DNA from 3 places in the Frigoribacterium sp. NBH87 genome. Region 1 is predicted to be linked to each of the others. Evidence: predicted binding sites of a transcription regulator. Region 1 holds the regulator's gene; each other region holds the start of a gene.
The links. Region 1 encodes HspR, which represses chaperone genes until heat shock. Its sites were predicted from a motif close to AAGTTGAGTCNNNNNGACTCAACTT; they were not measured.

Region 1 (10,178 bases):
CCGCAGATCGCGGTGACGACGCCCGACGCGGCGCAGCTGGCCCGGGGCTACGTGCCCGACGCCCCGTTCACCTTCCGTGGCACCGGTCGCCCCGGGGCGCTCGTCGGCGTGACGAACCTCAGCGGCTTCCGCCTGGGGGAGGCGCGGGTCGGCCCCGAGGGCACCTGGTCGTGGACGCGCGCCGACATGGGGTCGTACCTCTGGTCGATGGCGTTCGTGCAGGACGAGGGCACCTACCGCCCGTCGTCGACGATGGTGCGCGGCTTCGCCCCCGCCGTCGACGCTCCGCGGCTGACGACGCCGTCGGCGTCGCAGATCGCCGCGGGCTACCCCGTGTACACGGCGTACACGTTCGCCGGCACCGGCAAGCCCGGCGCCCTGATCGACGTGCTCAACACGAAGGGCCTGCAGCTCGGCCGTGCGGTGGTCGCCCCCGACGGCACCTGGTCGTGGCGGATCGGCACCCTGCAGGCGTTCACCTGGTCGATCGACTTCGTGCAGGAGCGCGGCACGAGCGACGAGCTCGTCGCGCCGCTGCGGGGGTTCGCGCCGCGCGCGTGAGGCCCTCCGGCGACGCCGAGCCTTCACCCTGGCCCCTCACCTGGTCACCCCTCCCGCTTCGCCCGCCACTTTGGACATGTCGAGTGAGGTGCGTAACATATCAGGATCGCGGCCAGCTCTGTCGGTGCCGCCCGACCAGGAAGAACTCACTACATGAAGAAGAAACTGATAGCCGCCGGGGCGGCCGGGCTCGCGGTAGCCACGGTCGTCACCGGCCTGAGCTTCGGGGCCGCTGCGGCACCAAGTGCCCCGATCTCCGGGAGCATGACCAGGAGCACTCCTGCGGCACCCCTCACCACCTCGACGAACTCTGATGGAGGGGCGCAGCCCGACCTGATCGATGCGCCGTCGTCTGCTGCAGAAGCAGCAGTTTCCCCTGATCTCGGCAGCGGCGCGAGCGCACGGAAAGTGACCACCCAGTCGGAGAAACTCCGTGGCAAACTCGTCTGGACCTCGCTCGAGGGCGACTACCGATTCATGCACAGCGTTTATACGGGCAGTCTCGACGGGACTTACGCGGTCGACTATGACGACGCCGTACGACGCGGCAACACGTTCGAGCTCCCGGCCCGCGGCACCACCGGAGTCGTCAAGGGACTGGATGGGTGGGCGAAAGATCTGTGCATGACCACCCAGACCAATGGGGCGAACGTGTCCATGAGCTCCTGCCGAGAAACGAACACGAAGCAGCAGTTCTCGTGGTCAGGAAACGCCCTCGTTGCTAGCGACCCCGGCATGGGTGCTACCTCCCATCTCACTGCTCGCGTCTACACCAGCGGCAACCGAAACACGAGCGCGATCACCGGCCCCACGTACTCGGCGGCGCAGTTCAGACCCGAGTTGCTCCAGGAGATCGCTTCGCTGGCCGCTCGAGTCACGTCGACGGACCACTTCGCTGGATCCGCGGTGATCACGGGGACGGCTCGACCTGGGGCTCGTGTCGAGGTCGGCGATGAGTGGGTGACGGCACACGCGACGACGGGAGCGTTCTCCCTCACCGTCACCGACCTCGCTGCAGGGGTCAACTCGTTGACGGTCATCCAGAAGATCGACAACGTGCAGGTCGGCAACTCCGTTCCTCTGACCGTGACGATCGTCGAGGGCGGCACGGTCGTGCCGGTGCCTCAGCCCGGTGTCGAGCTGGTGCGCGGTGAGACCAGCTCTGTTCCCTTCGTCGTGCAGCTGAACGAGGCACGGAGCTCCGTCTCGGGGACGACCACGGTCAAGGCTCCCGCCGGCACCACTTTCTCGGCCGGTCAGACCACCGTGGCCGGGGCCTGGCGCCCCAGCACGACCGGCGAGTGGAGCCCGGCTGCGAACATCAACCTCACAGGCGGGGTCCTGAGCGCCGACCGCACTGAGATGACCTTCGACATCGGCCCTTCGGGAAGCAACCACGCCGCGGGACAGCAGTGGCGCTATGAGTTCAACATCGACACCCCCATGGTCGCGGCGGGTGGCGCCTCGTCCTTGGGCTACGTCTACGAGGGCTCCAGCACCGGCAACCCCTTCCGGGCCGTCGGCAGCACCCCCACCACCATCGAGGTCAACGAGCAGCCCACGGTCGCCAGCGTCGTGTCGGTCGACCCGATCGCCAAGACCGCCGTCGTCTCGGGCACCGCCACCCCCGGCGCCACCATCACCATCGGTGACCAGGAAGCCGTCGTCCAGGACGACGGCAACTGGAGCATGACCGTCGAGGGCCTGCAGGTCGGCTCGAACCAGCTCGTCGTGCAGCAGAGCATCGCCGGCGAGGACTACGGCGACCCCGTCACCCTCGACGCGGTCGTCCCGGCGCTCACCACCAGCCTCGGCGCGAACGACGTCATCGTGACGTCGGAGGCCGACGGCTGGTTCACTGAGGGCACCGAGGGCACCGTCACGATCACCACCCAGACGGGCACCAGCCCCACCGGTGCCACCGTCCGCCCGGGCGAGTCGCTCTCCTGGACCACCACACTGCCCGAGGGCTTCGAGGCGGGCGACCTGCCCGCCACCGAGACCGTCGACGGCTGGACCACCGAGCACGTCGTCGCCACCGACTCCGAGGGTCGCCAGACCGTCGAGGTCAAGGTCACCAACGCCACGACCGAGAACCGCGAGTACGCCGCCGCCGGCGACATCACCTTCCCGGTCGTCTCGACGGGCAAGCCGACCTCCGACGGCACGATCACCACGGTGTTCACGCCGCCGACCAGCTACACCTCGTCGGCTCCCGACGCGTCGACGGTCGCCAAGGCGCCCCTGCCCCTGACGGCCACGGTCGCGCAGCGCAACGACATCGCCCAGACCGTCGTCGTCACCGGCAGCGGCACGCCCGGTCAGCAGGTCACGATCGGTGACGTCACCGAGACGATCCGCCCTGACGGCAGCTACGAGATCACCGCGCCCTTCACGGGCACCGGCGACCTCGAGGTCACCGTCAGCCAGGAGATCGGCGGCACCGTCCACGACGAGGCCACGGTCGAGTTCACCTCGGTCGAGGGCGGCACGCTCGTCGGCGTGCAGCAGACCCGCGTCAACCTGCCGCGCAACACGACGTCGATCATCCCGATCGTCGTCCAGAACAACGAGGCCCGCGACGACGCCACCGGCACCGTGACCTTCACCGCCCCGAAGGACACGATCTTCCAGGACGGCCTCACCGTCCTCGGCGAGCGCCGCAGCGGCACCGCCGGCGGCTGGGAGAGCGACGCGTCGCTCGACCTGACCGGCGGCGTCATCAGCGAGAACGGCACGAAGATCACCTTCCAGCTGCCCGCCCGAGCCATCCCGGCCGAGCAGCAGCTGCGCTACCTCGTCGAGGTGTTCACCTCGCGCACCGCGTCGGCCGGCAACCGCCAGCTCGACTACACCTACGAGGGCACCAGCTCCATCGGTGACTTCCGCGCCACCGGCAGCACCATCGGCCGCGTCGCCTCCATCGACCCCTCCGCCATCCGCGAGTAGTCGACCGGCGACACCAGCACCACAGCACCACAGCACCAGGCGACCGCCCCGGACACCGCCCCGCAGCAGCGGGCGCGGAGACCGGGGCGGTCCGTCGTCTCGCCCCCCCTCGGATCCGCGCTCGTCCACAGGGGCGCCAGAGATCTCCTCACATGCGTTATCGTCATCTCGACCGCACCGCTGTCATGCGACATGCGCATGTCACCACCACCGACCGAGATGCCCTCGGTCCTGCCCCGGAAGAAGGCGACCCGTGAGACGACGTACGACAGAGGCACTCGCGACCGGGCTGGCGATCACCCTGGTCATCGGCAGCCTCGCCCTGGCCCCTGGCTCGTCGACCGCCCAGGCGTCACCGGCCGACGACGGCGTCACCACCGCCTCCGCGGCGACGGTCGTGACGCACGAGCCCGACGCCGCGCCGAGCGGCCCGACGGAGGACACCGCGGCTCTTCCCTCGCCGGAGGCCGCTCCGCCGACGCCCCCCAGCTCGACCGACGGCGCCCGCCTCTTCCTCACGGTCTCCCCGCCTACTGGCGTCTCACTGCAGAGCGACCACGTCGGGCTGACCGTGCGGGGCACTCCGCAGTGCAACGTGTCGAACTGTCGCCTGCTCGTGTCGACCAGCTCGCAGCCCCTCTCGTCACCCGGCAGTGAGATCCCCTCCGGCACGAGCACCTGGCCGTCGTGGTGGGCCGAGGGCACGACCCGCACCCTCTACGTCCACTCCTGGGGCAACGGCTGGGGCTGGACGAAGACGAACTGGAACACCTCGTACACCGTGACCAGGCCGGTGACGACCCCGCTGACCGCGCGGGTCGCCTCGACCGACCACGTCGGCAGGTCGGCGGTGATCACGGGCGTCGCGACGAAGGGAGCCCGGGTCGAGATCGGCAGCAGGTACGCCACCGCCAGCACCACCACCGGCGCCTGGAGCATGACCGTCTCCGGGCTGGCCGTAGGGGCGAACACCCTCACCGTCGTCCAGAAGATCGGGACGACGACGATCGGCAGCTCGGTCCGGGTCACGGTGACCATCGACCCCCAGGTCGTCCCCGGGCTGGTCCGACAGGTGGACGCGACCCCTCAGGCCCTCCTCCGAGGCGACGACACGGCGGTCACCGTGGCGGTCGAGTTCACCGAGCGGACGCAGTCGGCCCCGGGCACCGTCACGGTCACGGCACCGGCCGGCACCACCTTCGCCCCTGGGCAGGACACCCTGGAGGCGGAGTACCGGGCGGGCTCCGCCACCCCCTGGCAGGACGCCCCCGCGTCCGCGTCGTGGGACCTCGTCTCGGGGCACCGCTCGGCAGACGGCTCGACCTACTCGTACACCTTCCCCGGCAGCGGCTCGGCCCTCGACGCCGGCGGCGACCTGCGCTGGGCCCCTCGCGTCTCGACGCCCCTCGACGCTCCCGTCGGCACGCCCGCCCTCGGGTTCACGATGACCGGCGCCCTGAACGCGAAGCTCTACGACGTCACCGGCACGGTCGACACGCCCATCGCCGCGGCGGCGCTCACCGCCGAGGTGGTGTCGGTCGACGCGCAGGGCAGGGTGGCCGCCGTCAGGGGCACGGCGACGCCCGGCGCGACGGTCGCGGTCGGTGACGACACCACCACCGTCGCGGAGAGCGACGGCACCTGGAGCACCACCGTCGAGGGCCTCGACCTGGGCGACAACGACCTCGTCGTCACGCAGACCGTGGGCGGGCTGCCGGTGAGACCCTGAGATCGGGCCGCCAGCTCACCGCGAGCGGGTCAGGCGGCGGGCACCGCGGCCCGGGCGGTTCGTCGCTCGCTGCCAGACGGGCGGGGCAGGATGAGCGCATGATCGACGTCGACCTCGCCCGCCGCCTCCGAGACGCCGGGCTGCGCTGGCGCCCCTCCCCCGGCGACCGCTTCGTCGTCGAGCGCCTCGTCGACAGCGACGAGGGCGTCGGCGACGTCTTCACCCTCAGCGACATGACCATCGAGGCCCACGAGCACCCCACGGGCACCGTGCTCGGCTTCAACGGCACGACCGAGTGGGCCCTCGACTCCGTCGCCGCCGACGACGCCCTGTGGCTGCCGCGCGAAGACCAGCTCCGCGAGCTGCTCGGCAGCACCTTCGTCTCGCTCACGCGCGTGCTCGTCGACGGCGAGCCCCTCGCCTACCGCGTCACCGCCGCCCTCGACGGCGCTGCGGCCACCGGGCCCGACTCCGTGCACGTCGCCGCCGACCCCGAGACGGCCTACGCCCACGCGCTCCTCGCCTACGTCGACGCGGCGCTCCGCCTCGACGGCCCCGACGGGGCCGACGGGCACGCGACGAACTGATCCCCGCGCGGATCACCTCGGTGCCATTGAGGTGACTCTTGCTGGGCCCTCCGCCCCGAGCAGGGCCCAGGAAGCGTCACCTCGATCACTGCCACCTCGCGTCAGTTGCCACTGTGAGGGGTTCACGGGCGTTCAGAGGCCCCCAAAGTGGCAACTGACGAGAGAAGTACGAGGAGAAGAGGCGGGGTCAGCGGCGGGTCGACACCGTCACGGTGAACTTCGGCCCGCGCGAGACCTGACGCGTCGGCCCGACGGTGCGCTCGAGCGCGCTGCGGTAGCCGAGGTGCGAGTTCCAGACGCACCAGAGCTCCCCGCCCGGCTCGAGCAGGCGCGCGGCCGCCGCGAAGAGCTTGTGCGCGAGGCCGGCGTGCACGGTCGCCCCGACGTGGAACGGCGGGTTGAGCAGCACCAGGCCGGCGGACCCTGCGGGCAGGGAGGCTCCTGCGTCGTCACGCCGCGACTCCACCCGGTCACCGACGCCGGACGCGTCGGCCGTCGCGCGGGCCGAGGCCACGGCGGCCGCCGACTGGTCGGTCGCGACGACGTGCGCCTCGGGGTGCGCGAGCGCCCAGGAGGCGGCGAGCACCCCCGTTCCGCACCCGAGGTCGACCACGTGCGACGCCTCGGGCGCACCGAGGGCCAGCGCCTCCAGCAGCGCTCGGGTGCCGACGTCGATCGATGAGCCGGCGAAGGCCGCGCCGTGCGCGACGACCACGAGGTCGCCGTGCCGCTCGGAGCGAGGCCACGTCGAGGCGGTGCCAGCCGAGGAGGCGGTGGCTCCGGCGTCGGAGCGCGGACCGGAGGCGGTCAGGAGACGCGACTTCTGCCGGGCGAGACCGGCGGAGACGGTGCCGAAGTGACGGCGCAGCACGTCGTTCATCGCCGGGGTCATGTGCTTGACGCGGCCTCCGGCGACGAGCTGCACCTCGGGGTGCGCGTGGGCCGCGACCAGCTCGGCGATCTCGTCGAGCGCGTCGAGGCCGCGCGGCAGCTGCAGGAGCACCACGCGGGCGCCCTCCACGAGCGAGGGGTCGAGCGGCAGGGAGCGCCACGAGGCACTGCTGCCGAGGCGCTCCGCGTTCGCCGCGAGGGCGAGCTCGCCCGAGAGGGCGTCCTGGTGCACGCGGAGCTCGTGCGGGCCGACCAACTCGGCGGCGCCGAGGGTGAGCGCTCCGTAGCGGTCGCCGATGATGGTGACGTGCTCCGGGTGGGCGACCAGCGCCTCCCGGGCGGTGTCGAGCAGGAGGCGGTCGGTCGCGTCGTGCGCGACCAGCTCGGGGGCCTCGACGTCGGGCCACCGGCGGAGCTGCTCGAAGTCGATCACCGGACGAGGCTACCGGCCCGCCCCGGCCCGTCGTCCCCGACCGTGGCGCCGAGTGGTCACGAAGTGCTGCTCGCTGACGCGTGGGCAGTAGTTCGTGACCACTCGATGTCGGGGTGGCGGAGACGGCGCACGGGCAACGAGGGTGCGGCGGGTCGACGTCCTCGCGGGCGGGACGGCGCCGACCCGCCGGGAGTGACGGGAACCCGCCGCACCCGCCTCAGGCACCGAGTGGTCACGAAGTGCTGCTCGCTGACGCGAGAGCAGCAGTTCGTGACCACTCGACGTTGGGGGGCTCTACTGAAGGGGCCGCCAGACGACGACCGAGGTCTGCCGCGTGGGCCGGGTGCCGTGCCGCAGCGGCACGACGCCGCTCTCGCCCGCCGCGAACACGCGCGCCCCGGGCCGGTTGACCAGCTCGTCGGCCAGCGCCCGCTCCAGCTCGCGCACCCGCGACTGCAGCGCCGTCACCTGGTTCTCGAGCTCGAGGATGCGCTTGACGCCCTCGAGCGAGACTCCCTCGCCGCCGAGCCGCGCGATCTCGCGCAGCTGCACGACGTCGCGCATCGAGTAGCGCCGCGACTTGCCCGCGGTGCGCTGCGGCACGACGAGGCCGAGCCGGTCGTACTGGCGCAGCGTCTGGGCGTGCATGCCCGCGAGCTCGGCCGCCATCGCGATCGCGAAGACGGGCGAGTGCTCGTCGAGGGGCCACTGCCCCGCGTCCTGTCTCGCCATCGTCGTCCCCTCCTGCTCGTGGTGCTGGTGCCGGGCCTGCCGGTGCCGGGCCTGTTGCCGGTGCTGGCCCTGCTGCCCGGCCCTGGTGCTGCCGAGGCTAGCCCCGGGCCCGCGCGATCAGGTCGTCGCGCGGGTTCTCGGCCGGCAACGCCGCCGCCAGGGCCTCGACGGCCTCGCGCGCCGCGTCGCTGAGGTGGCTCGGCACGGCCACCTGCACCGTCGCCAGCAGGTCGCCCGTGCCGGTCTTCGTCGAGACGCCGCGCCCCTTGACGCGCAGCACCCGACCGGACGGCGTGCCCGGCGCGACGCGGAGCCGCACCGGCTCGCCGCCGAGCGTCGGCACCTCGATCGTCGCGCCGAGCGCGGCCTCCGTGAACGTCACGGGCACGTCGAGGCGCAGGTTCGCACCGTCGAGCTCGAACACCGGGTGCGGGCGCACGGCGATGGTGAGCACCATGTCGCCGGGCTCGCCGCCGTCGGGGCTGGACTCCCCGCGGCCGCGGAGCCGGATCTTCTGGCCGTCGTGCACGCCGGCGGGGATGCGCACCTTCATCGGCTTGCCGTTCGACGCCTGCAGCGAGATGGTCTCGCCGACGACGGCGGTCTGGAAGTCGAGCGTCGTCGTGGCCGTCATGTCGCGGCCCTTCTGCGGGCCGCCGAAGCCGCGGTACCCGCCGCTGGTCTGGCCGAAGCCGCCGCCGCTGCCACCGAACATGCCGCCGAAGATGTCCTCGAAGCCGCCGCCACCGCCTCCGCCCTGACGGAACTGCGGGCGCTGGCCGCCGCCTCCGAACATGCCGCCGAAGACGTCCTCGAAGCCGCCGCCACCGCCTCCGGGGCCGCCGCTGCCCGCGGTGAAGCGCGCGCCCGAGCCCATGGCCCTGACCTGGTCGTACTCCTTGCGCTGCTCCGGGTCGGAGAGCACCGAGTTCGCCTCGCTGATCTCCTTGAACTTGGCCTCGGCCGCGGCGTCGCCGGGGTTGCTGTCGGGGTGGTACTTCCGCGCCAGCTTCCGGTAGACCTTCTTCAGCTCGGCCGGGGTGACGTCCTTGGAGACGCCGAGGATCGCGTAGAAGTCCTTGTCGAACCAGTCCTGACTCGCCATCGGGCACCTCCTCTCTTGCGTGTGTCCGGTGGCACGGCCACCGGAGGAAAGAACGGGGGAGGCGGTGGGCCCCTCGTCGAGGAGCCCACCGCCCGTCGCGACTCGCGTCGCGGTCACGGCTCGCGCCGTGGAGGTGCAGGGCTACTGCGGGGTGTGGACGGCCACCTTGGCGGCCCGGATGACCCGGTCGCCGATCTTGTAGCCCGGCTCGATCACGTCGGCGACGGTGTTCACCGTCACGTCGGGGTTCGGAAGCTGCACGAGCGCGTCGTGCATCGTCGGGTCGAAGACCTCGCCCGCCGCGCCGACCTGCGTCAGCCCGAACTTGTCGAGGCCGCCGCGGATCTTCTGAGCGATGACCGTCATCGGACCCTCGGCGAGGTCGCCGTGCTTCTCGGCGCGGACGAGGTCGTCCAGCGCGGGCAGCAGCGAGCGGATGACCTCGGCGACGACGGCCTCGCGGTTCGCCTCACGGTCGCGCTCGACGCGCTTGCGGAAGTTGACCAGCTCGGCCTGGGCCCGCAGCATGTCCTGCCGCATGTCGGCGACGAGGTCGGTGCTGGCCTGGTCGAGGATGGCCTCGTCGTCGGCGCTGAGGGGCTCGGCCCCGGCGGCGCCCTCGGCAGCCATCTGCTCGGCCGCGGCGGCCGCGCCCTCCGGCGCCTCGGCGCCCGCGGGCACCTCGACATCGGGGGCCTCGGCCTCGACCAGGTCGTCGGCGCCGTCGACCGCGGCGGTGCCGCCGTCCTCCGACGGCACCCCCGCGCTGGCCTCGGGGCGGACGGGCTCCTCGTCGGGAGCGCGGTTCTGCTCGTCAGTCATCGGTCGACCTACTTCTTGTCGTTCTCGTCGTCGTCCACGACCTCGGCGTCGACGATGTCCTCGTCGTCACCGGAGGCCTGGCCGTCGGCGGGTGCGCCCTCGGCACCGGCGGCACCGGCGGCGGCCTCGTCGGCCTGGCCCTGCGAGTAGATCGCCTGGCCGAGCTTCGACTGGCTCTCGTTCAGCTTGTCGAACGCGGGCTTGATCGCCGAGTCGTCGTCGCCGGCGAGGGCGGTCTTCAGCGCGTCGACGTCGGCCTGGACCTCGGACTTGACGTCGGCGGGCAGCTTCTCGTCGTTCTCCTTGATCAGCTTCTCGATCGAGTAGACGAGCTGCTCGGCGTTGTTGCGGACCTCGTTGGCCTCGCGA
Region 2 (10,178 bases), 120 kb from region 1:
GGTTGAGGAACTCGGGCCGCATCGCCTCCCGCAGCTTGCCCATGACGCGGTCGCGCAGCGCCTTCTCCGACCCGAAGCCGTTCCCGGCCGCGGGGTCGGAGCCGACGGGCCCGGCCGGCGTGAAGCCGAGGGCGCCGCCGCGCGAGGCGAGGAACTCCGAGCCGAGGTTCGACGTCATCACGACGACCGTGTTGCGGAAGTCGACCGTGCGGCCCTGGCCGTCGGTCAGCCGGCCGTCGTCGAGCACCTGCAGCAGCAGGTTGAACACGTCGGGGTGCGCCTTCTCGATCTCGTCGAGCAGGATCACCGAGTACGGGTTCCGCCGCACGCGCTCGGTCAGCTGGCCGGCCTCGTCGTAGCCGACGTAGCCGGGAGGGGAGCCGACCAGGCGGCTCACCGTGTGGCGCTCGCCGTACTCGCTCATGTCGAGCCGGATCATCGCGCCCTCGTCGCCGAAGAGCGACTCGGCCAGGGCCTTCGCCAGCTCGGTCTTGCCGACGCCGGTCGGCCCGAGGAAGAGGAACGACCCGGTCGGGCGGGCGGGATCGCCGAGGCCCGTCCGGCTGCGCCGCACCGACTTGGCGATCGCGGTGACCGCGTCGTCCTGGCCGACCACCCGGGCGTGCAGCTCCTGCTCGAGCAGGGCGAGCCGCGAGCGGTCGCCGTCGGTGAGGCGCGCGACCGGGATGCCCGTGGCGCGGGCGACCATCTCGGCGACGTCCGCCGCGGTGATCTCCGTGCCGACCGCCTCCGTCCCGACCGCCGCCGTGCCGACCGCCGTGCTGTCGGCGTGACCGCTCCCGACCGCCGCGGCCAGCGACTCCTGCACGGCCTCGATCTCGTCGCGCAGGTGCGACGCCTCCTCGTAGCGCTCCGCGGCGACCGCGGCGTGCTTCGACGACTCGAGCTCGGCGAGCCGGGCCTGGAGCGCCGCGGTGTCGACCCGGCCGCCGAGGCGCAGGCGACGACGGGCGCCGGCCTGGTCGATCAGGTCGATCGCCTTGTCGGGCAGGAACCTGTCGCTGACGTAGCGCGCCGACAGCTCGACGGCCGCGCTCAGGGCCTCGGGCGCGTAGGCGACGCCGTGGTGCTCCTCGTAGCGCGGGGCGAGCCCGGTGAGGATGAGCACGGCGTCGTCGACGCTCGGCTCGGGCACCGTGACGGGCTGGAAGCGGCGCTCGAGGGCGGCGTCCTTCTCGATCGTGCGGTACTCCTTCAGCGTCGTCGCACCGATGAGGTGCAGCTCGCCGCGGGCGAGGCGGGGCTTGAGGATGTTCCCGGCGTCCATGGTGCCGTCGCCGTTGCCGCCGGCCCCGACGACCGTGTGGATCTCGTCGAGGAAGACGATCAGCTCGCCCTGGTGGGCGGCGATCTCGTCGACGACCGTCGTGAGGCGCTCCTCGAAGTCGCCGCGGTAGCGGGTGCCGCTGACCATGCCGGCCAGGTCGAGCGTGACGACGCGCTTGCCCTGCAGCAGCTCGGGCACGTCGCCGTCGACGATGCGCTGGGCGAGGCCCTCGACGATGGCGGTCTTGCCGACGCCGGGCTCGCCGATCAGCACCGGGTTGTTCTTCGTGCGGCGCAGCAGGATCTCGACGGTCTGCTCGACCTCGTCGGCCCGGCCGATCACCGGGTCGATCTCGCCGCGACGGGCGCGGGCCGTGAGGTCGCTGCCGTACTGGTCGAGGGTGGGCGTGCCGGAGTCGCGGGCCGGGTCGCCGGCACCGGTCGCGTCGGTGCCCGTGCCGGCTCCGCTCCCGGCCGCGCCTGCGGCGCCTCCCGCGGTCGACCCGCCCGTCGGCGACCCGTCGCGGACGAACGCCTGGAGCGCCTGCGGGGTGATGCCCGCGGCGGCGAGCAGCTGCCCGCTGACCGACTGCTGGTCGACGACCAGCGAGAAGAAGACGTGCTCGGGGTCGACGTAGGTCGAGCCGAACGCGCGGGCGGCCTGCGCGGCCTGGAGCAGGACGCGCTGGGCGGCCGGGGTGAGGGCGACGGTGCTCGGGGTGTCGGACGAGGGGCCGGGGAGGCGGCTGTCGACGGCTCGGAGCAGGGCGTCGCGGTCGACGCCCGCGTGGCGGACGACGTCGGCGGCGGGCGACTCGTCGAGGAGCACCCGCAGGACGTGCAGGGAGTCGACCTCGGCGTGGCCACGGCTGGTGGCGAACTCGCCGGCCCGGGTGACGAGCCCGTGGGCGGCGCTGCTGAGCAGGCGCGAGATGTCGACGGGGCGTCCGGTCTGACCCGACCGGGCGCCGTTCATGAGGCGGGCGAGGAACTCGTCGAACGAGCCGCCGTCGCCGGAGCCGAACTGTGCAGGCATGGGACCTCCTGGGGAAACTTGAGTGGCTGCGACTCAAGTAAACGCAGGGAGCCCCGGGTCATTCCCGGTCGGCGGAAGAAGTTGAGCGGAGGCGACTCAACCCGCCACGTCAGATCGCCGGGCGGCTCCCCTCGCCGCCCCCGCGCCTCCGGCCCCTCCGCCCTCTCGACCGCTCCGTGTCGCAAATGCCGACCATCAGCGCCGCAATACCGGGTTTTCCCCCTGTTGCGATCCGACCGAGCCTGCGATGGTCGGCATTTGCGACAGGGAGCGGGTCAGGAGCCGGTGCGGGCGCCGGCGAGGTGCTCGTCCGTGGCGCCGTCGGGCCCGGCGGCGGCCTCGGCGCCGCTGGAGTGCGCGCTCGCCTTGCCCTGGTCGTCGCCCTCGGCGCCCTCGGCGTCGGCGCCCGGCGCGTTCGCGAACTCGGCGCCGTAGCTCTCGCTGTCGAGGTCGGGGATGTCGAGCATCTCCTGCGGCCAGGCCGGTCGGGAGGGCTGGAGGCGCAGCGTCGCCTCCTCGAGGTCGCGGATGACGTCCTCGTCGACGGGCTCGTCCTGGCTGTTCTCGACCGGGGTGGAGAACACCTGGCTCGCCGGGCCGATGAGCAGGTGCGCGTAGGCCTTGCTGCCGCCCTCGGTCACGACGGGCACCGACACGATGTCGGAGGTGTCGGCCTCGGCGAGCGCCCTCGCGTAGCGGAGCACGGCCTTGCAGGTGCGGTCACCGACCAGCATGTAGCTGCCGGAGTAGTGGAGTCGTCTCATGGGATCGACCGAACCACGAGGGGCCCGGCCGTGCTCGCCCTTGCTCGCGGGGCGTCCGTGCACTACGCGCACCGCGCCTCCGGCGGGCTCCCCACCGCCCCGGAGCGGGAGCGAGGGCCTGCCGGAGGCGCGGGTCGGCCGGGCGGTCAGCCCGCGTCGGGCAGCCGCACCTCCACCGTGCCGTCGACGACGCGGGTGTCGAACCGCGGCTGCGGCGACGTCGCCGGACCGTGCACGACCTCGCCGGTGCGCATCGAGAAGACGCTGTCGTGCCAGGGGCACGAGACGCAGGCCTCGCCGGGCTTCCCCGCGTCGGTGACGAGCTCGCCCTCGGAGAGCGGGCCGGAGAGGTGGCTGCAGACGCTCGAGAGCACCTCCACCTCGTCGCCGCGACGCAGCGCGACGAGCGGCTGCCCGTCGAGGTCGAGGCCGGTCAGCTCGCCCTCGGGCAGGGCGTCGAGGCGGGTGACCTCGTGCCAGCCGGGCGAGACGAGGTGCGGCACGTCCTCCGCGTGGTTCGCGCCGACGGCCTGGCGGTAGGCGAGGTGCCCGCCGATGAAGCCGCCGAGGCCCACCGCTCCGAGGCCCGCGAACGAGAGCACCTTGGCGCTCGTCTGCTTGCCGCGCAGCCGCTGCAGGTAAGAGGCGCCGTAGAGCGCGGTGCCGACGAGGTTGGCGGCGGAGTGCACGAGCCCGGTGCGCTTCTGCTGCTCGTGCGTGGCCGACCAGTCGGCGAAGCCGGCCAGGGCCGACGGGGCGACCGCGAGCACGCCGGCGCCGACGAGGGTGCGGGCGGGGCGCTCCTGGCCGGGCATCAGGTCGAGGAGGGCCGCGCTGATCCACGCGCCGGTCGGCACGAGCACCATCACGGGGTGCAGCGGGTGGCCGGCGGGCACGCCGTGCAGCAGGTCGCGCAGCGCCCGGGGCTTCAGCACGGCGTCGACGACGCCGGCCACCTTCTCGACGAGCGGGTCGAGCCTCTTCTCGCGCTCGACCGCCTCGAGTGCCTTGACGATCCTGAGTTCGCGCATGGTGCCTCCTCCGCCCTCGCGGGCTGTCGTGCGCCGCGGCTGCTGTGCCGCGGGCGGTCGTGCGGTCGGTGGTGCGGTCGGTCGTGCCGTTCCGTGTCGTGCCGTGCCGTGCTCCGAGTCGACACCGACGGGGCGCCGGGTGCCCGGCCCGGGCCGGAACTGTTCGCGTCGCGGACGACGCGCGGTCGGTGCGGTCCGGGCGCCTCAGGCCCGGTCGGCGCCGGTGCCGCTGCTGGTGCCGGTGCCGGTGCCCGCGCCGCTGCCGACCTTGGGGCCGCGGCGGCTGCCGAGCTTCGCGAGCAGGTAGAGCACGACGCCCGCGGCGAGCATGATCGCGCCGAACAGCCACACCTGGGCGCTCTGCTGCGTGAGCAGCAGGACGCAGGAGGCGACGCCCAGCACGGGCACGGCCGTCCAGACCCGGAAGTGCTCGTGCTCGACGCGGTCCTTCCGCAGCACGAGCACCGCGACGTTCGTGCTGATGAACACGAAGAGCAGCAGCAGCACGACCGTCTCGGCGAGCGTGCCGATGTCGCCGACGAGGGTGAGGCCCATCGCGACGGCCGTGGTGACGAGGATGGCGGCCCACGGCGTGCGGCGCTTCTCGAGCACGGCACCGAGCGGGCGGGGCAACAGCCCCTGCTCGGCCATGCCGTAGGTGACGCGGCTCGACATGATCATGGTGAGCAGGGCGCCGTTGGCGACCGCGATCAGCGCGATGAGGCTGAACAGCCACGAGGGCACGGCGACGCCGCTGGCCGCGACGACGTCGAGCAGGGGGCCGGTCGAGCCGCTGAGCTCGTCGGCGGGCAGCGCGATCGCGCTGGCGAGGCCCACGAGCACGTAGACGACGCCGGCGGTGGCGAGGGCGCCGAACAGGGCGCGGGGGTAGACGCGGCGGGGCTCGCGCACCTCCTCGGCGATGTTGGCGCTCGTCTCGAAGCCGACGAACGAGTAGTAGGCGATGATCGCGGCGCCGAGCGTCGCGATCGCCGGGTCAGCGTCGGCCGGGAACTCGCCGACGCGGCCGACGTCGCCGCCCCCGCTGCCGAGCATCACGGCGACGACGACGATCACGATGACGAGGCCGCTCACCTCGATCACGGTCATCACGACGTTGCCCTTGAGCGACTCGCTGATGCCGCGGGCGTTGAGGCAGGCGACGAGGGCGAGGAAGGCGATGGCGGTCGGCACGGTCGGCAGGTCGACGAAGGTCGACAGGTAGTCGCCGGCGAACGCGAGCGAGAGGCCGGCGGCGCTGACGACGCCGGCGGCGAGCATGCTGAAGCCGACCAGGAACGAGACCACCGGCTGACGGAACGCCCTCTCGGCGAAGATCGCCGCGCCTCCGGCCTTCGGGTACTTGGTGACGAGCTCGGCGTACGAGCCCGCGGTCAGCAGCGCGAGCAGCAGGGCGAGCAGCAGCGGGGCCCAGAGCGCGCCGCCGACCTCGGCCGAGAGCGTGCCCATGAGGGCGTAGATGCCGGCGCCGAGCACGTCGCCGAGGATGAAGAGGTACAGCAGCGGGCCGGTGATCGCCTGCTTGAGCTTCGAGCCGCCGGCGGCGCCGTCGGCGCCCGGGGTGCCGGAGTCGCGGGTCGAGCCGGAGTCGCGGGTCGAGCCCTCGGGACGGGCCGGCTCCGAGGAGGCGGCGGCGGGTCGGGCGGGCGTGGTCATGTGTCCTCCTGGCAGCGGGCGCCGTCGGGACCGGCCGTCCTGTCGGCCGCGCCCCGGCGTCCACCGAGGCAACCACCGGCCCTGCACGCGGGGCCTCATCGCGTCAGGGGCTTGCGCCGCGCGGCCGCCGTGTGCTGAGCCTGCGCGGGGTGCACGGGTCTGTCGCCGCCCGTCTCGCGTCGGACCGGGTGGTGTGGGCAGTGCGGCGGGTCCGTGTCCCCGTGGGCGGGTCAGCGCCGGCCCGCCCACGAGGACACGGACCCGCCCGCTCGCGAGGGGCTCGGCCCGGCCGCGGCACGGCGGCCCGGGCGCCGCGCCGCTCAGGCGGGCGGCAGCAGCGCCCCCGCGGCGCCCGCCCTGACGGCCGCCGAGACGCGGTCGAGCAGGGGGGAGGCCAGCGTCCAGCGCTGCCACCAGAGCTCGACGTCGACCACGTCGCCCGGCGACAGCTCGACGAGCCGCCCGGCGGCGAGGTCGTCGGCGCTCTGCTGGTCGGGCAGCAGCGCCCAGCCGAGGCCGAGCCCGACGGCCCGCACGAAGTCCGACGACGAGGGCACGTAGTGCCGTGGCGGGCGCGGGTCGTAACCGAGCGCCCGGCGGAGGAACCCCCGCTGCAGGTCGTCGTTGCGGTCGAACGAGAGCATCGGCGTCGCGTCGACCCGGCCGATCGACGGCACCCCGCCGAGCCAGCGGTCGACGTACCCGGGGCTCGCCACCGCGCGGTACCGCATCGTGCCGAGCGCCTCCGACGTGCAGCCCTGGATCGGCTCCCTCGTCGACGTCACCGCCGCGAGCACGTCGCCCTGGCGCAGCAGGGTCGTCGTCCGCTCCTCGTCCTCGCGCCGGATGTCGAACACCACGGGCGCCTCCGGCGGCAGCGACGCCAGCGCGTCGAGGAACCAGGTGGCGAGCGAGTCGGCGTTGACGGCCAGGGCCAGCGACGGGGGCGGCGCACCCGCGTCGGAGGCGCCTCCTCGTGCTCCGTGCCCCAGCTCGGCCGCCGTGTCGGCGGCGAGCAGCTGCACCTGGCGGGCGTAGCGCAGCACGACGTCGCCGGCCGCGGTCGGCACGACCGGCGTCGTGCGCTGCAGCAGCACCTGGCCCGCCGTGCGCTCGAGCGCCTTGATGCGCTGCGAGACGGCCGACTGCGTCATGTGCAGCCGCTGGGCCGCGGCCTCGAAGGTGCCCTCGTCGACGATGGCGCGCAGGGTCTCGAGGTGGTCGAGCGCGAACGGCGTCACGCGCGCGGCCCCGAGATCGTCATCAGCACAGCTTATGCGGCATGATGATCTGTAGCTGGAGAGATGCACGGCGCGGACGTAGCGTCGCCGGGTGACCACTTCCACGCTGCTGCTGACCTCCCTCACGGGCATGGGCACCGGGCTCGCCCTCATCGTCGCGATCGGCGCCCAGAACGCGTACGTCCTCAAGCTCGGCCTGCAGGGCGTGAACCGAGTGATCGTGCCGGTCATCGTGATCTGCGCCCTCAGCGACGCCGTGCTCATCACCGCGGGCGTCGCCGGGGTCGGTGCGGTGGTCGCCGCTGCTCCGCAGGCGCTCGTCGTCGTGCGGGTCGTGGGGGCGGCGTTCCTCCTCGTCTACGCCGGGTTCGCCGCCCGTCGGGCGCTCCGGCCGGTCGGAGGGCTGACGGTCGACGGGCCCGACGAGGCCTCCGCGTCCGGCACGCCCGCCGCACCCGTGGTCGGCCCCGGCTCCGGGCCCCTCGAGCCCGTCGGCGCCACCGGCCCGGTCGAGGGACCCCTCAGCGGCTCGGTCACCAGCCCCGCCACCGGCTCGGTCGCGACGGTCGCCGCCCCGGCGCCGGCCCGCTCGTCGACCTCTGGCCGTGCGCCCGGCTCCGCCCCGGTCCGCCGCCGCACGGCCGTCCTCACCGTCCTCGCCCTCACCTGGCTCAACCCGCACACCTACCTCGACACGATCGTCTTCCTCGGCTCGGTGGCCAACCAGCAGGAGGGCGACCTGCGCTGGTGGTTCGCCGGGGGAGCGATCGCGGGCAGCCTCGCGTGGTTCGCGGCGCTGGGCCTCGGCTCGCGCCTCCTGCGCCCCTTCTTCGCGCGGCCGTCGTCGTGGCGGATCCTGGACGGGCTCATCGCCGTCGTCATGACCGCGCTCGGCCTGGAGCTGCTGCTCGGCGCCTGACGCTGCAGGTCGGGGTGCGCGGCCAGGGGCGCTGAGCCCGGGAGGCGCAGGCCCGGTCGGTAGGCTCACGGCGGGGGGCACATGGACTGGCTGGGCGTCGCGGTGCTGCTCGTCGTCGCCGTCGGCGCCGCGTGCCAGGTCGCCTCGGGGCTCGGCTTCGCGCTCGTCTGCTCGCCGTTGCTCGTGCTGGTGCTCGGTCACGGCCCCGGCGTGCGTGTGGTGCTGGTCATGTCGATCGTGCTCAACCTCGTGGTGCTCGCGCGCTCGTGGCGGCACGTCCGCCTCGGCGACGCGCTGCGGCTGCTCGTGCCCGCCGCCCTGTTCGTCGTGCCGACCGCCCTGCTGGCGCAGTCGGTGCGCACGCCGCTGCTCTCGCTGCTCGCGGGGTCGGTCGTGGTCGTCGCGACCGCGCTCGTCATCGCGCGCCGCGAGCTGCGCTGGCTCGACGGCACCCGCGGGGCGGTCGCGGCCGGGGCCGCCAGCGGCGTCTTCAACGCGATCGCCGCGGCGTCGGGCCCGCCGGTGGCGATCTTCGCCGCGCAGCGTCGGTGGGAACCGCGCGTGATGAGCGCCACCCTCCAGGCCTTCTCGCTGCCGCTCAACCTCGTGACGCTCGCCGTGCTGGTGCTCGTCGGCGACGGCGCTGGCGGTGGCGGTGGCGGTAGCGCCGCCTCCGCCACCGCCGTCGCCGCCGGCGCGGTCGCCCCAGCCGGCCTGCCCCTGGCCCCGCTCGCCTGGGCCGTCGCCGGCCTCCTGGCCGGAGCCGCCGCGGGAGTCGCGCTGGGGCACCGGGTCCCCGCCCCCGTCGTGCGGGCGGTCGCCCTGGGCGTCGCGCTGCTCGGCGGCGCGACGCTGGTGACCACCGGGCTCACCGGGCTCCTCTGAGGGGCCGCGCCCGCGCCTCCTCGACGCCGCTACGGGCGGAACACCGCCCGCACGCAGCCGTCCTCCTTCTCCTTGAACATCTCGTAGCCCCGCGGCGCCTCGTCGAGCGGCATCACGTGGGTCGCGAGGTGCTCGGTGGTCAGCTCGCCGGCGGCCATGCGCTCGAGCAGCATCGGCGTGTACCGCTGCCCGTGCATCTGGGCCCCGCGCATGGTCAGCCCCTTGTTCATCAGCGCCCCGAGCGGGAACTTGTCGACCACCCCGCCGAAGACGCCGAGCACGAACACGCTGCCGCCCTTGCGGGCCGCCGTCACGGCCTCGCGCACGGCCGTGGGCCGGTCGGTCTGCAGCCGCAGCTGCTGCTTGACCATGTCGTAGCCGAAGTCGGGCCTGTCGCGGTGGGCCTCCATGCCGACGGCCTCGATGCAGACGTCGGGGCCCCGGCCGCCGGTGAGCTCGCGCAGCTCGGGCAGCACCTCGACCTGCGTGTAGTCCATCGTCTCGGCGCCGATCACGTCACGCACCTGTGCGAGGCGCTCGGGCAGGCGGTCGATGACGACGACGCGTTCCGCCCCGAGCAGCAGGGAGGCGCGGGCCGCCATCTGCCCGACGCCGCCGGCACCCCAGACGGCCACGGTCGACCCCGGCCCGACGCCGCCGAGGTCGGCACCCGTCCAGCCGGTCGGGGCCGCGTCGGAGGCGAACAGCGCGCGCTCGTCGCTGACCGACTCGGGCACGGTGAAGGCCCCGACGTCGGCGTACGGCACCCGGATGTACTCCGCGTGGCTGCCCGCCCAGCCGCCGACCGCGTGCGAGTAGCCGAAGCAGCCGCCGGGCGACTGGCCCCAGAGGCTCTCGGCGATGCCCGCGTTCGGGTTGCCGTTGTCGCAGAGCGAGTACTGCTCCTGCCGGCAGTACCAGCAGCGGCCGCAGGCGATGAACGAGTTGACGACGACCCGGTCGCCGACGGCGTGCCGGCGGACGGCCGAGCCGACCTCGACGACCTCGCCGACGAACTCGTGGCCGAGCACGTCGCCGGAGCGCATGGTCGGCACGTAGCCGCCGAGCAGGTGCAGGTCGCTGCCGCACGAGGTGGTGAGAGACACCTTGACGATCGCGTCGTGGGCGTTGAGCAGCCTCGGCTCGTCGACCTGCTCGACACGGAGGTCGTTCACCCCGTTCCAGACGAGCGCCCTCACAGCGCACCCGCCCCGAACGCGCGACGCTCGGCGCCGTCGACGAGGGCACCCGCGACCGTGTGCTTCCGGCGCCCCTCGGGCCGCGGCAGCTGCTGCAGCACCTCGCCCGTCTCGACGCGCGTCTTGAGCTCGCGGAGGG
Region 3 (10,178 bases), 320 kb from region 1:
CACCTGCACGCCACCCCGCAGAGCGCGCCGCTCGCCGACAGGATCCTGGTGGAGGCGGTGCTCGCCCTCGTCGACGTGGTCCGGTCGGACGAGACGGCGCGGCTGCGCCCCTGCGCGGCCGACGACTGCGACGGGCTGTTGGTCGACCTCTCGCGCAACGGCTCGAAGCGGTTCTGCAGCGTGCGCTGCGGCAACCGGATGAACATGGTCGCGTTCCGCGAGCGTCGGGCCGCCGAGGAGGCCGACCGGCCCGTCGACCGCTGAGCCGTCGCCCGCGCGGAGCGCATCCGAGCCCGTTCGTCAAGGCCCTCCGGGCTCCGCGGAGGCGGCCTACCGTCCCCCGGACCGCACACCATCGACCTCGGGGAGTACTCAGCGCAACACCTTCGTCCGCAGCCTGCACGACCTCGGCGCCGCCGCCTGGTTCGGCGGCACGCTCATGGGCGCCGTCGGCCTCAACGGCGGCACGGCGGAGGCGAAGGACCCCGTCGAGCGCCTCCGCCTCTCGTCGGTCGGCTGGGCCAAGTGGGCGCCCGTGCAGTGGGCCGCGATCATCGCCCACGGCATCGGCGGGGTCGGCCTGATCGTCGGCAACGAGAGCCGCCTCGGCGGCCAGCCGTCGTCGCGCCGCAACACGGTCGTGAAGTCGGTCGTCACCCTCGCCGCCGTCGGCGCGACCGTGTGGTCGGGCATCGAGGGCGGCATCATGGCGAAGAACGCGGAGCAGGGCGCGGAGGGCGTCACCGAGCCCGACGCCACCGCCTCCAAGACCCTCGCCGCGGCGCAGAAGAAGCAGAAGGCGCTGCAGTTCGTCATCCCGGTGCTGACCGGCGTCGTGCTCGTCATGGGCGCCCAGCAGGGGGAGCAGCAGCGCCCGCTCGCCGGGCTGCTCGGCTGGCGCCGCTAGGTCACCAGACCGCCGGACCGCCCGGCCGGACGGGTCCCGTTGCGGGCGGGGGCGCCTCCCCGGCTCCTCCGCCCGCCCGTCAGTCGCCGTCGCCGGACCGCTTGCCCCGCATCACGATCAGCGGGTCGGGCTGTCCGACGACGGCGCCGTCGCGCCCGTCGTAGTCGAACTGGCCGAGGAAGAACCGCATCGCGTTCAGCCGTGCCCGCTTCTTGTCGTTCGACCGCACGATCGTCCACGGCGCGTGCTTCTTGTCGGTGCGGCGGAACATCTCGTCCTTCGCGGCGGTGTAGTCGTCCCAGCGGCCGAGCGACTCGAGGTCCATCGGCGAGAGCTTCCAGCGACGCACGGGGTCGAGCTGCCGCATCGCGAAGCGCGTGCGCTGCTCCTTCTGCGACACCGAGAACCAGAACTTCGTGACGTGCACGCCCGCGTCGACCAGCATCTTCTCGAAGACGGGGGCCTGCTGCATGAACGTCTCGTACTCGTCGTCGGTGCAGAAGCCCATCACCCGCTCGACGCCGGCCCGGTTGTACCAGCTGCGGTCGAAGAGGACGAGCTCGCCGGAGGTCGGCAGGGCGGCCACGTAGCGCTGGAAGTACCACTGGCCCTTCTCCCGCTCGCTCGGCGTGCTGAGCGCGACGACCCTCGCCGTGCGGGGGTTGAGGTGCTCGGTGAAGCGCTTGATCGTGCCGCCCTTGCCGGCGGCGTCGCGCCCCTCGAAGAGCACGACGGCCTTGCGGCCCGTCTCCCCCAGCCAGTTCTGGCACTTGAGCAGCTCGACCTGCAGTCGGTACTTCTCCAGCTCGTACTCGCTCCGGTCGAGGCGCTCGTCGTACGGGTAGTCCTCGCGCCAGGTGTAGACCGGGTTGCCCGCCGGGTCGATCAGCTCGGGCTCGACGGTGTGGCCGCCCGACACGCGGTAGCCCTCGTGCCGGAGCTGCTCGATGTACTCGCGGAGCGACTGTCCTGTGGTGGGGTCGAGGGTCATGCCCTCGACGGTACCGAGCCGGGAGCGGGGCCGACCGGGGGTGGCGCTCGGCGCCTCCTCGTGGTCACGGGCCCCGACGACGCCGCTGCCGACGTGTCCGTCGACGACGGCGCCGAGTGGTCCCGATCTGTCGGTCACGGAGGCTCCGAGCAGCAGATCGTGACCACTCGAGCGGCACGGCCGCCCGTCAGGGGCCGAGCAGCACCCCTCGGACCAGCACGGCGGTGCGGGCGACGGCACGTGCCCGGTCCGAGCCCAGCAGTTCGGCGTCGTCACGCGTGACGAAGGACTCCTCTGACCACTGGGCGTCGTAGAGGGCCTCGCGGTAACCACTCGACACCTGGCAGTCGGCGTCCTCCAGGGCCGTGGCCCGCGACTGATCGGTGACCGGTGCCGTCACGTCTCCGTCGGAGACGTCGGCGACGAGCAGCCGCTCCGGAGACAGGGGCACCCCCTCGCCCGTGCCGTCCTCGCCCACGGCGTCGACCAGGCAGGCGCGCCATCGCTCGGCGGCGTCGACGACGTCAGGTGCCGCCTCCGCCCGCTGCCGAGCCGTCCGCCGCAGCTCCCGCGCCCGCGACTGCACCTCCTGCCCCTCGAAGGCGGCGGCCCACTCGCCGCTCCGTGCCCCTGGCAGGCAGACGTCGAGCATCTGCCCCAGCCGCACGTCGGCGTTGTGCGCCCTCGCCCACGTCCGCCACGCCGACGCCTGCGGGTCAACCACGGGGCCGTGGCCCCAGCGCTCTGCCCGCGCCGCGTCGAGCGGCGGCACGACGACGAGGTCGTCGGCCCACATGTCGGGCAGCAGGAGGAGGGCGGCGTCCCGTGCGGGTGCGGGCTCGTCCCAGCCCTGCTCGGCCAGGCACGGGGCCAGCCGGACGTCCTCGGCGGCCGACACCGCGTCGAAGGGCACCCCCACAGCCGCGTCGAGCGGCATCGTCCAGGCCGCGACGTCACGGGAGGGCTGATCGGGCACGGCGACGGAGGCGGGTCCCGACCAGGTCGAGGCCACGACCCCCACGAGGCCGGCGGCGACCAGCCCCGCGGTGATCCGCTTCGGCAGGGTCCACCGCGGCCGGCGGGGCGGGCGTGGCCGGCCTGCCCCGTGAGCGGTGTGCGCCGGGCGCACGGCGTCGTCGGGGGACGCTGACCCGTCGGCGGGGCGGCGGTCGGGCGAGGGTGCGGTCACGAGCGCACCAGTCCTCTCTCGTGGGCGAAGACGACGACCTGCAGGCGGCTGCGCAGGTCGAGCTTCGCGAGCACCCCCCGCACGTGCGTCTTCACGGTGGCTTCCGAGACGAACGACGCCTCGGCGATCTGGGCGTTGGTCAGGCCCCGCGCCACGAGCAGGAAGGTCTCCCGCTCACGGGGCGTGAGCACGGCGAGCACGTCGACGTCGAGGTCGATCCCCCGCGGCGGCGAACCGAACTCCCTCAGCAGGTCCTCGGTGTCGCCGGTGATCTCGCCGGCCGCAGCCGCCCGCACGGTCGCGAGCAGCACGTCCGGCCGGGCGTCCTTGGTGAGGAACGCAGCGGCACCGGCCCGGGCCGCCGCCCGCACCGCCTCGTCGTGCCGCATGGTGGTCAGGACGACGACGCGGGGCGCGTCGCGTCCGACGTCGCCGACGCTCGTGTCGCCGTCGTCCCTCAGCGCCGCCGTGGCGGCGAGACCGTCGAGCACGGGCATCCGGAGGTCCATGAGCACGACGTCCGGCCGCTCCCGGCGCACGAGGTCGAGGCCCGCCCGGCCGTCGCCGGCGACCCCCACGCAGACGAGGTCGTCGGCCGCGTCGATCTGCATGCGGATGCCGAGGGCGAAGAGCAACTGGTCGTCCACGACCGCCACCCTGATCGACTCACGCACGGGGCGTCGCCTCGTCGCCGCGGGCCAGCCCGGGCACAGGAGTCGTGGGCGAGCTCGTCGCGGCCGTCGTCGTCGCCATCGCGGTGACCAGCGCCGGTGCCGACGCCCCCCGCGGGCTGGCCCCGAGCGACGCCGGCCGCGTCGGGAGCGAGGCCGTGACGACGAACTCGCCGTCCTCGCCGGGCTCCGCGGTCAGCCACCCGCCGACGAGGCGGGCTCGTTCGCGCATGCCGGCGATGCCGGCGCCGACGCCCGGCAGGGAGTCCCGGCGCACCAGGGGCGCGTCGCCCCACGAGTGCACGAGCAGGGCGAGGCCGGGCCCGCGCCAGTCGAACACGATCGAGGCCCGGCCGGTGCTGCCGCCGTGCTTGAGGGCGTTGGTGAGGGCTTCCTGCAGCAACCGGTAGACGGTGAGCTGCTGCGCGGGGCGGATCTCGGGCCGATCCCCGTGCTCGTCGAGCGAGATCTGCATGCCCACTCCGCGCATCCTCTCGACCAGGGCCGGCACGTCGGCCAGCGAGAGCAGCTCGTCGCCGGGCTCGGTGATCCGCTCGACGAGGCCGCGGACGTCGCTTAGGGCGTCACGGGCCACGCCTGAGATCGCTGCGAGCGCACCGGCGACGACCTCCGGGTCGCGTCTCGACAGCGCGGCGGCTCCCTCCGACTGCGCCACGACGACGGTCAGGGCGTGGGCGACGCTGTCGTGGACGTCGCGGGAGATCCGCGACCGCTCGAGGCCGAGCCGCAGCTCGAGGTCGGTCTGGGCGAGACGGCCCTCGGTGTCGGTCAGCACGGAGTCGAGCCGACGGAGGCGCGTGGCGGCCCCGATGCCGAACCCCGCGGCCCAGCTCAGCGCGACCAGCGCAGCCCCGGCCAGCACCAGGGTGACCAGGGCGTCGCGCACGGGGTGTCCGCCCGCGACGACGCCGCCCGTCCAGCTCGTCCATCGCCAGGGCTCGGCGGTGGTCGGGAGGGTCATGTGGGCGACCGCAGCGGCCGAGCCGACGAGGACAGCGGGCAGGGCCACCCAACGCTCGACCTGTGAACCGGTCGCGGCCACGGCCAGCGCGACGACGCCGAGGGCGGAGTACATGGGCCAGGTGGTCTCCCCGACGGCCGGGGCCAGGCCACCGAGCTGCAGCAGTGGCAGCACGACGACGAGGCCGAGCGAGACCGCGGGCAGCCAGACGCTCAGGCCGATCGCGACTCCGAGGCAGGCCGCGAGCACGACGACGTCGCCGAGGCCCGAGCGACCCGCCTCGGCGACGGTCCACAGGGCGACGAAGACGGCGCCGCCGAGCGGCGCCAGGGTGCCCGCGACGGGGCGGAATGAGGTCATGGCAGCACGATACGAGCCACTGCGCGCCGGGCCGGCCCGACCGCGTGGACTTCATCCTGACGAGGGAGGCGACGGCGCGCCCTGCTGTCCGCCGCCCACGCGGGGCTGTTCCCAGCGAGGTCTGAGCGCGCTCGGAGCATCCGTTGAGGCACGAGCTCGTCGGCGTCCTTATCATCGTGTCATCGACCTTGAGTCGAGGTGACTCAAGGTCTCGACCACGACTGAGAGAGGAAGCACCCATGGCCCTGTCCTTCGACCCCTTCACCGAGCTCGACCGTCTCGCCGGCACCCTGCTGTCACAGCGCCAGGGCCCGAAGGCCATGCCCGTCGACCTGTACCGCGAGGGCGACCAGTACGTGCTCGCCGCCGACCTGCCCGGCATCGACCCGGGGTCCGTCGACGTCGACGTCGACGGCCAGCTGCTGACGATCACGGCCCGGCGCACGGCCGGCGACCACGCCGGGGCGACCTGGCTGGCACAGGAGCGCCCGCACGGCTCGTACCGGCGCCAGTTCAGCCTGGGCGACGGCGTCGACACCGAGGGCATCACGGCGAACTACGACAACGGCGTGCTGTCGGTGGTGATCCCGGTCAGCCAGCGGGCGAAGCCGCGGCGGATCGAGGTCGGCAGCGCCCGATCGGGCGACGGTGGGGCGCAGCAGCTGTCGGCCTCGCCGGAGGCGGCGACGGCGTAGCCGTCGACCCGCACCTGCCGCCCCTGCCCGCCCGTCGACCTCGGAGGAGGTGCACCATGCTCGAACGCCGCACGTTCCTGTCGCGGGCGCTCGCCGAGCCGCTCGGCGAGCACCGTGCGTACTACGACCCGTCGGCGGACGACGTCGACGCCGACTGAGCGGCGACACGAGGGCCCCGCCCGGCACTGGCCGGGCGGGGCCCTCGTCGTCCCGGGAGGAGGGGGCAGAGGGCGCTGCGGCTCAGAGGGTGGTGCGGGTGAGGACGGTGGTCGAGTCGGCCGCCGTGATCTCGACGCTGCGCAGGCGGTCGAGCGGCAGCTTCGACGAAGCTGCGAGGCCGGCCGCGCCGCCGGGCGCGCTGTCCCAGGTGGCGACGACGGTGCGGGTGCCGTCGACCTCCTCGACGACGAGGTCGTACACGCCGGTGCCCTCGAGGTCGGCGGCGTAGGCGCACTCCCAGTCGAAGCGCGTGCCCCAGGGAGTCGCGGTGACGGAGAGGTCGGCGGTCACCGCGCCCCCCACCAGCGACGTCATCGCGACGGGGACGGCGGGCGTCGGCGTGGTGACCGAGGCCGTGGGCTCCGCGACCCGCCCCGACGACGAGCCCAGCGCGTAGCCGCCGCCGGCGAGCAGCACGACGGCGAGCACCGCGGCCGCGCCGACGAGGGCGCGCCGACGCGGGGAGGAGGGCCGGCCGGAGGCGCGGGGGCGTGGCGCAGGACGCCCCGGTCGACGTCGGGCCGGCGTGCGGGAGCCGCGCGACGGGTCGGCGACGGGGGCTGGCGTGCCGGCCCGCGACTCCTCGGGGGCGGGCGCCGGGGAGGCGACCCGCGCCTCCTCGGCGATCGCCACGGCGTCGTCGACGGGCAGCAGGCGGAGCACGGCGGGGAGCCCGGCGAGGTCGGCGACGGAGGCGGTGCACGCCTCACAGCCGCAGAGGTGCCGCTCGAAGCGGGCGCGCTCGTCGGTGCTCAGGCCACCGAGCACGTAGGCGGCGTCCCACTCGTGGACCGCATCGTGCTCGCGGCGGAGCTCGGGCTCTCGGCGGGCGTCGGGTCGGCCGTCGCGGTCGGTCATCGGGTGACTCCTCGTTCTTGCAGGGCGAGCCGGAGGGCCTTCGCGGCGTAGTGCAGCCGCGACTTCACCGTCCCGGCCGGCACCCCCTCGATCTCTGCGGTCTCGGCGACGGTGCGACCCAGCCAGTAGCAGCTCACTACGACGCGGCGGTGCTCGCCCGAGAGCGAGCCCAGGGCGTCCGCGACGAGGAGGCGGTCGAGGACGGCGTCGGAGGCGTCGGTCACGGGAGCGCCCTCGGGCAGGTCGTCGGTGGGGAACTCGTGGGCGCGGCGCGCGCTGCGGCGGTCGTCGATCACGAGGTTGCGGGCGACGGTGAAGAGCCAACGGCGGGCGGGCTCGTCGTCCTCCGCGAGGATGGCGGCGCTGCGCCAGGCGCGCAGCAGGGCCTCCTGCGCGACGTCCTCGGCGAGGCCGTGGTCGCCGGTGAGGCGGTGCACGTAGCGCACGAGCACGTCGCCGTGCGCGTCGTGCAGGGCGCGCAGCCGGGCTGCTCCGTCGACGTCCATCGCCACCTCCTCACCTGTACGACGAGACGGGGGGCCGGATGGTTCACCGTCGCGGCATCTTCGCACCCCGGGCTGCCCGCTCCGCGGTCGCGGCGGACCTGACAGTGCGCTGGGAGGCTGAACCCCGAGCAGCCGCCGCCCGTCGTTCCCAGTGACGGCACCTCCGTCGTCGCCGCCCTCGACCAGCAGGAGAACACCGTGAAGAAGAAGACCGGCATCATCATCGGAGTCAGTGCCGCCGTCGTCGTGGGCCTCGGAGCCACCGCCGCGTTCGCCGGCCCCGCCTTCTACCGCGACGTCGTCGTCGGCGCCCCCGAGGCCGCCCCGACCGTCGCGCCGACCGCCGGCGGCAGCACCCTCGACGCCAGCCAGCTGACCGGCGACTGGCAGGTCGGCGACGGCAGCACCGCCGGCTACCGCGTCGACGAGGTGCTCAACGGCACCGACGTCACCGTGGTCGGCACGACCGACCAGGTCACCGGCACCATCACCGTCGACGGCTCGTCGGTCTCGGCCGCCACGATCGACGTCGACGTCGCGAGCATCGCGACCGACAGCGGCAACCGCGACGAGTACTTCCGCGGCACGGCCCTCCAGACCGACCAGTTCCCGACCGCGACCTTCACCCTGACGCAGCCGATCGACGCCGCGGTGCCCGCCGACGGCGAGGTGGCGACGACCGAGGCCACCGGCGAGCTGACGATGCACGGCGTCACGCAGCAGGTCACCGTCCCGCTGCAGGCCGCGCTCTCGGGCGACGGGGTGCAGATCAGCGGGTCGATCCCGGTCACCTTCTCCGACTACGGGGTGCAGGCCCCCGACCTCGGCTTCGTCAGCGTGGAGGACAGCGGCACGGTGGAGTTCCTCGTGGCGGCGACCCCCGCCTCCTAGGCTCCCGCCGCGCGGCGACCGGCCCCGCGGTGACCGCCCCGCGGCGGCGCCTCGCGGCGGCACGACGGCCCGGGCACGATCACGTGCCCGGACCCTCGTGCGCCCCTCGTCAGTGCCCCCGGCACCGCCCCTCGTCAGCGCCCGAGCTCGGCCAGGGCCACGTTCAGCTCGAGCACGTTCACCGTCGGCTCGCCGAGGTAGCCGAGGTCGCGCCCCTGCACGTGCTGCTCGACGAGCTCGCGCACCTCGGCCACGGGCAGCTCGCGGGCGGCGGCGACGCGCTCGACCTGCTCGTGCGCGTACTCCGGGCTGACGTGCGGGTCGAGACCGGACGCGGAGGCGGTGAGCGCGTCGACCGTGACGCTCGCCGGGTCGACCCCGTCGCTCTCGGCCACGGCCGCCCGGCGCTCCTCGATCGCCGCGATCAGGTCGGGGGCCTCCGGCCCCCAGTTGCTGCCGCTCGACGCGGAGGCGTCGTAGCCGTCGCCGGCGGCGGAGGGCCGCGACTGGAACCACTCGGGCAGGGCGGCCCCGTCGTCGTCGGTGAACGACTGGCCGATCAGCGACGAGCCGACGACCTGCCCGTCGACCTCGACCTCGGAGCCGTTCGCCCGGTGCCCGACCGCCAGCTGCCCGACCGCCGTCACGACGAGCGTGTAGGCGACGCCGAGCACGAGGGTGGCGACGACGACGGCCCGCAGGGCGGTGCCGTACTGACGCAGCGTGCTGCGTGCGTTCATGGTGAGTCCTTCTGTCTGTCTCTGGTGCTGCGAGGTGGGTGCTGCGAGAGGTGGTGCTGCGGGAGGCGCGGGCTCAGAACCCGGGCAGCAGGCTGACGACGAGGTCGATCAGCTTGATGCCGACGAACGGCGCCACGACGCCGCCGAGCCCGTAGACGAACAGGTTGCGGCCGAGGATCGACGACGCCGACGCAGCCCGGTACCGGACGCCGCGGAGGGCGAGCGGGATGAGCGCGACGATGACGAGGGCGTTGAAGACGATCGCCGAGAGGATGGCCGACGACGGCGAGCTGAGCTGCATGACGTTGAGCAGCCCCAGCCCCGGGAAGACGCCGGCGAACATCGCGGGGATGATCGCGAAGTACTTCGCCACGTCATTGGCGATCGAGAACGTCGTGAGCGCGCCCCGGGTGATGAGCAGCTGCTTGCCGATGCGCACGACGTCGATCAGCTTCGTCGGGTCGCTGTCGAGGTCGATCATGTTGCCGGCCTCCTTCGCGGCCGACGTGCCGGTGTTCATCGCGACGCCGACGTCGGCCTGGGCGAGCGCCGGGGCGTCGTTCGTGCCGTCGCCCGTCATCGCGACGAGCGCGCCGCCCTGCTGCTCGCGGCGGATCAGCGCGAGCTTGTCCTCCGGGGTGGCCTCGGCGAGGTGGTCGTCGACCCCGGCCTCACGCGCGATCGCCGCCGCGGTGAGCGGGTTGTCGCCCGTGACCATGACGGTGCGGATGCCCATGGCGCGCAGCTCGGCGAAGCGCTCGCGGAGGCCCTCCTTCACCACGTCCTTCAGGTGGACGACGCCGAGGACGCGCGCCGCGCCTCCGGCGTCCTTGACCGCGACGACGAGCGGGGTGCCGCCCGCCGTCGAGACGGCCTCGACGCGGCCGGTCAGCTCGTCGTGCTCGGTGCTGGCCAGCCGGCCGCCCTCCTCCACCCACGCGATGACCGAGCCGGCGGCGCCCTTGCGGATCTCGGTGCCGTCGGGCAGGTCGAGCCCGCTCATGCGGGTCTGCGCCGTGAACGGCACGATCGTCGAGCGGTCGACGCCCTGCTCGTGCCAGCCGGTGGTGAGCGCGAGGTCGACGATCGACCGGCCCTCGGGCGTGGGGTCGCTGAGCGACGACGTGGCGGCCGCCTCCACCAGCTCGGCCTCGGCGACGCCGTCCAGC

Region 2: the regulator HspR is predicted to act here: its motif matches at 2,339-2,363, upstream of F1C15_RS09685 (ATP-dependent Clp protease ATP-binding subunit).
Region 3: the regulator HspR is predicted to act here: its motif matches at 5,286-5,310, upstream of F1C15_RS11720 (Hsp20/alpha crystallin family protein).

The regions. Positions count from the first base shown of each region.
Region 1 covers NZ_CP043650.1:2,195,701-2,205,878, reverse strand. The annotation lists gene F1C15_RS10290 (hypothetical protein) at 1-561, shown strand, start outside; gene F1C15_RS10285 (hypothetical protein) at 1,329-1,475, opposite strand; gene F1C15_RS10280 (hypothetical protein) at 1,522-3,510, shown strand; gene F1C15_RS10275 (hypothetical protein) at 3,764-5,239, shown strand; gene F1C15_RS10270 (pilus assembly protein CpaE) at 5,338-5,826, shown strand; gene F1C15_RS10265 (methyltransferase) at 6,014-7,150, opposite strand; gene F1C15_RS10260 (heat shock protein transcriptional repressor HspR) at 7,445-7,882, opposite strand; gene F1C15_RS10255 (DnaJ C-terminal domain-containing protein) at 7,980-8,987, opposite strand; gene F1C15_RS10250 (nucleotide exchange factor GrpE) at 9,129-9,809, opposite strand; gene dnaK (molecular chaperone DnaK) at 9,818-10,178, opposite strand, start outside.
Region 2 covers NZ_CP043650.1:2,075,235-2,085,412, forward strand. The annotation lists gene F1C15_RS09685 (ATP-dependent Clp protease ATP-binding subunit) at 1-2,323, opposite strand, end outside; gene F1C15_RS09690 (hypothetical protein) at 2,599-3,087, opposite strand; gene F1C15_RS09695 (Rieske (2Fe-2S) protein) at 3,234-4,118, opposite strand; gene F1C15_RS09700 (APC family permease) at 4,323-5,795, opposite strand; gene F1C15_RS09705 (LysR family transcriptional regulator ArgP) at 6,116-7,036, opposite strand; gene F1C15_RS09710 (LysE/ArgO family amino acid transporter) at 7,128-7,955, shown strand; gene F1C15_RS09715 (TSUP family transporter) at 8,037-8,840, shown strand; gene F1C15_RS09720 (zinc-dependent alcohol dehydrogenase) at 8,870-10,015, opposite strand; gene F1C15_RS09725 (hypothetical protein) at 10,036-10,178, opposite strand, start outside.
Region 3 covers NZ_CP043650.1:2,511,118-2,521,295, reverse strand. The annotation lists gene F1C15_RS11750 (CGNR zinc finger domain-containing protein) at 1-264, shown strand, start outside; gene F1C15_RS11745 (hypothetical protein) at 440-907, shown strand; gene ppk2 (polyphosphate kinase 2) at 987-1,898, opposite strand; gene F1C15_RS11735 (hypothetical protein) at 2,086-3,087, opposite strand; gene F1C15_RS11730 (response regulator transcription factor) at 3,084-3,734, opposite strand; gene F1C15_RS11725 (sensor histidine kinase) at 3,754-5,100, opposite strand; gene F1C15_RS11720 (Hsp20/alpha crystallin family protein) at 5,340-5,795, shown strand; gene F1C15_RS11715 (anti-sigma factor) at 6,036-6,872, opposite strand; gene F1C15_RS11710 (sigma-70 family RNA polymerase sigma factor) at 6,869-7,378, opposite strand; gene F1C15_RS11705 (YceI family protein) at 7,577-8,269, shown strand; gene kdpC (potassium-transporting ATPase subunit KdpC) at 8,404-9,009, opposite strand; gene kdpB (potassium-transporting ATPase subunit KdpB) at 9,083-10,178, opposite strand, start outside.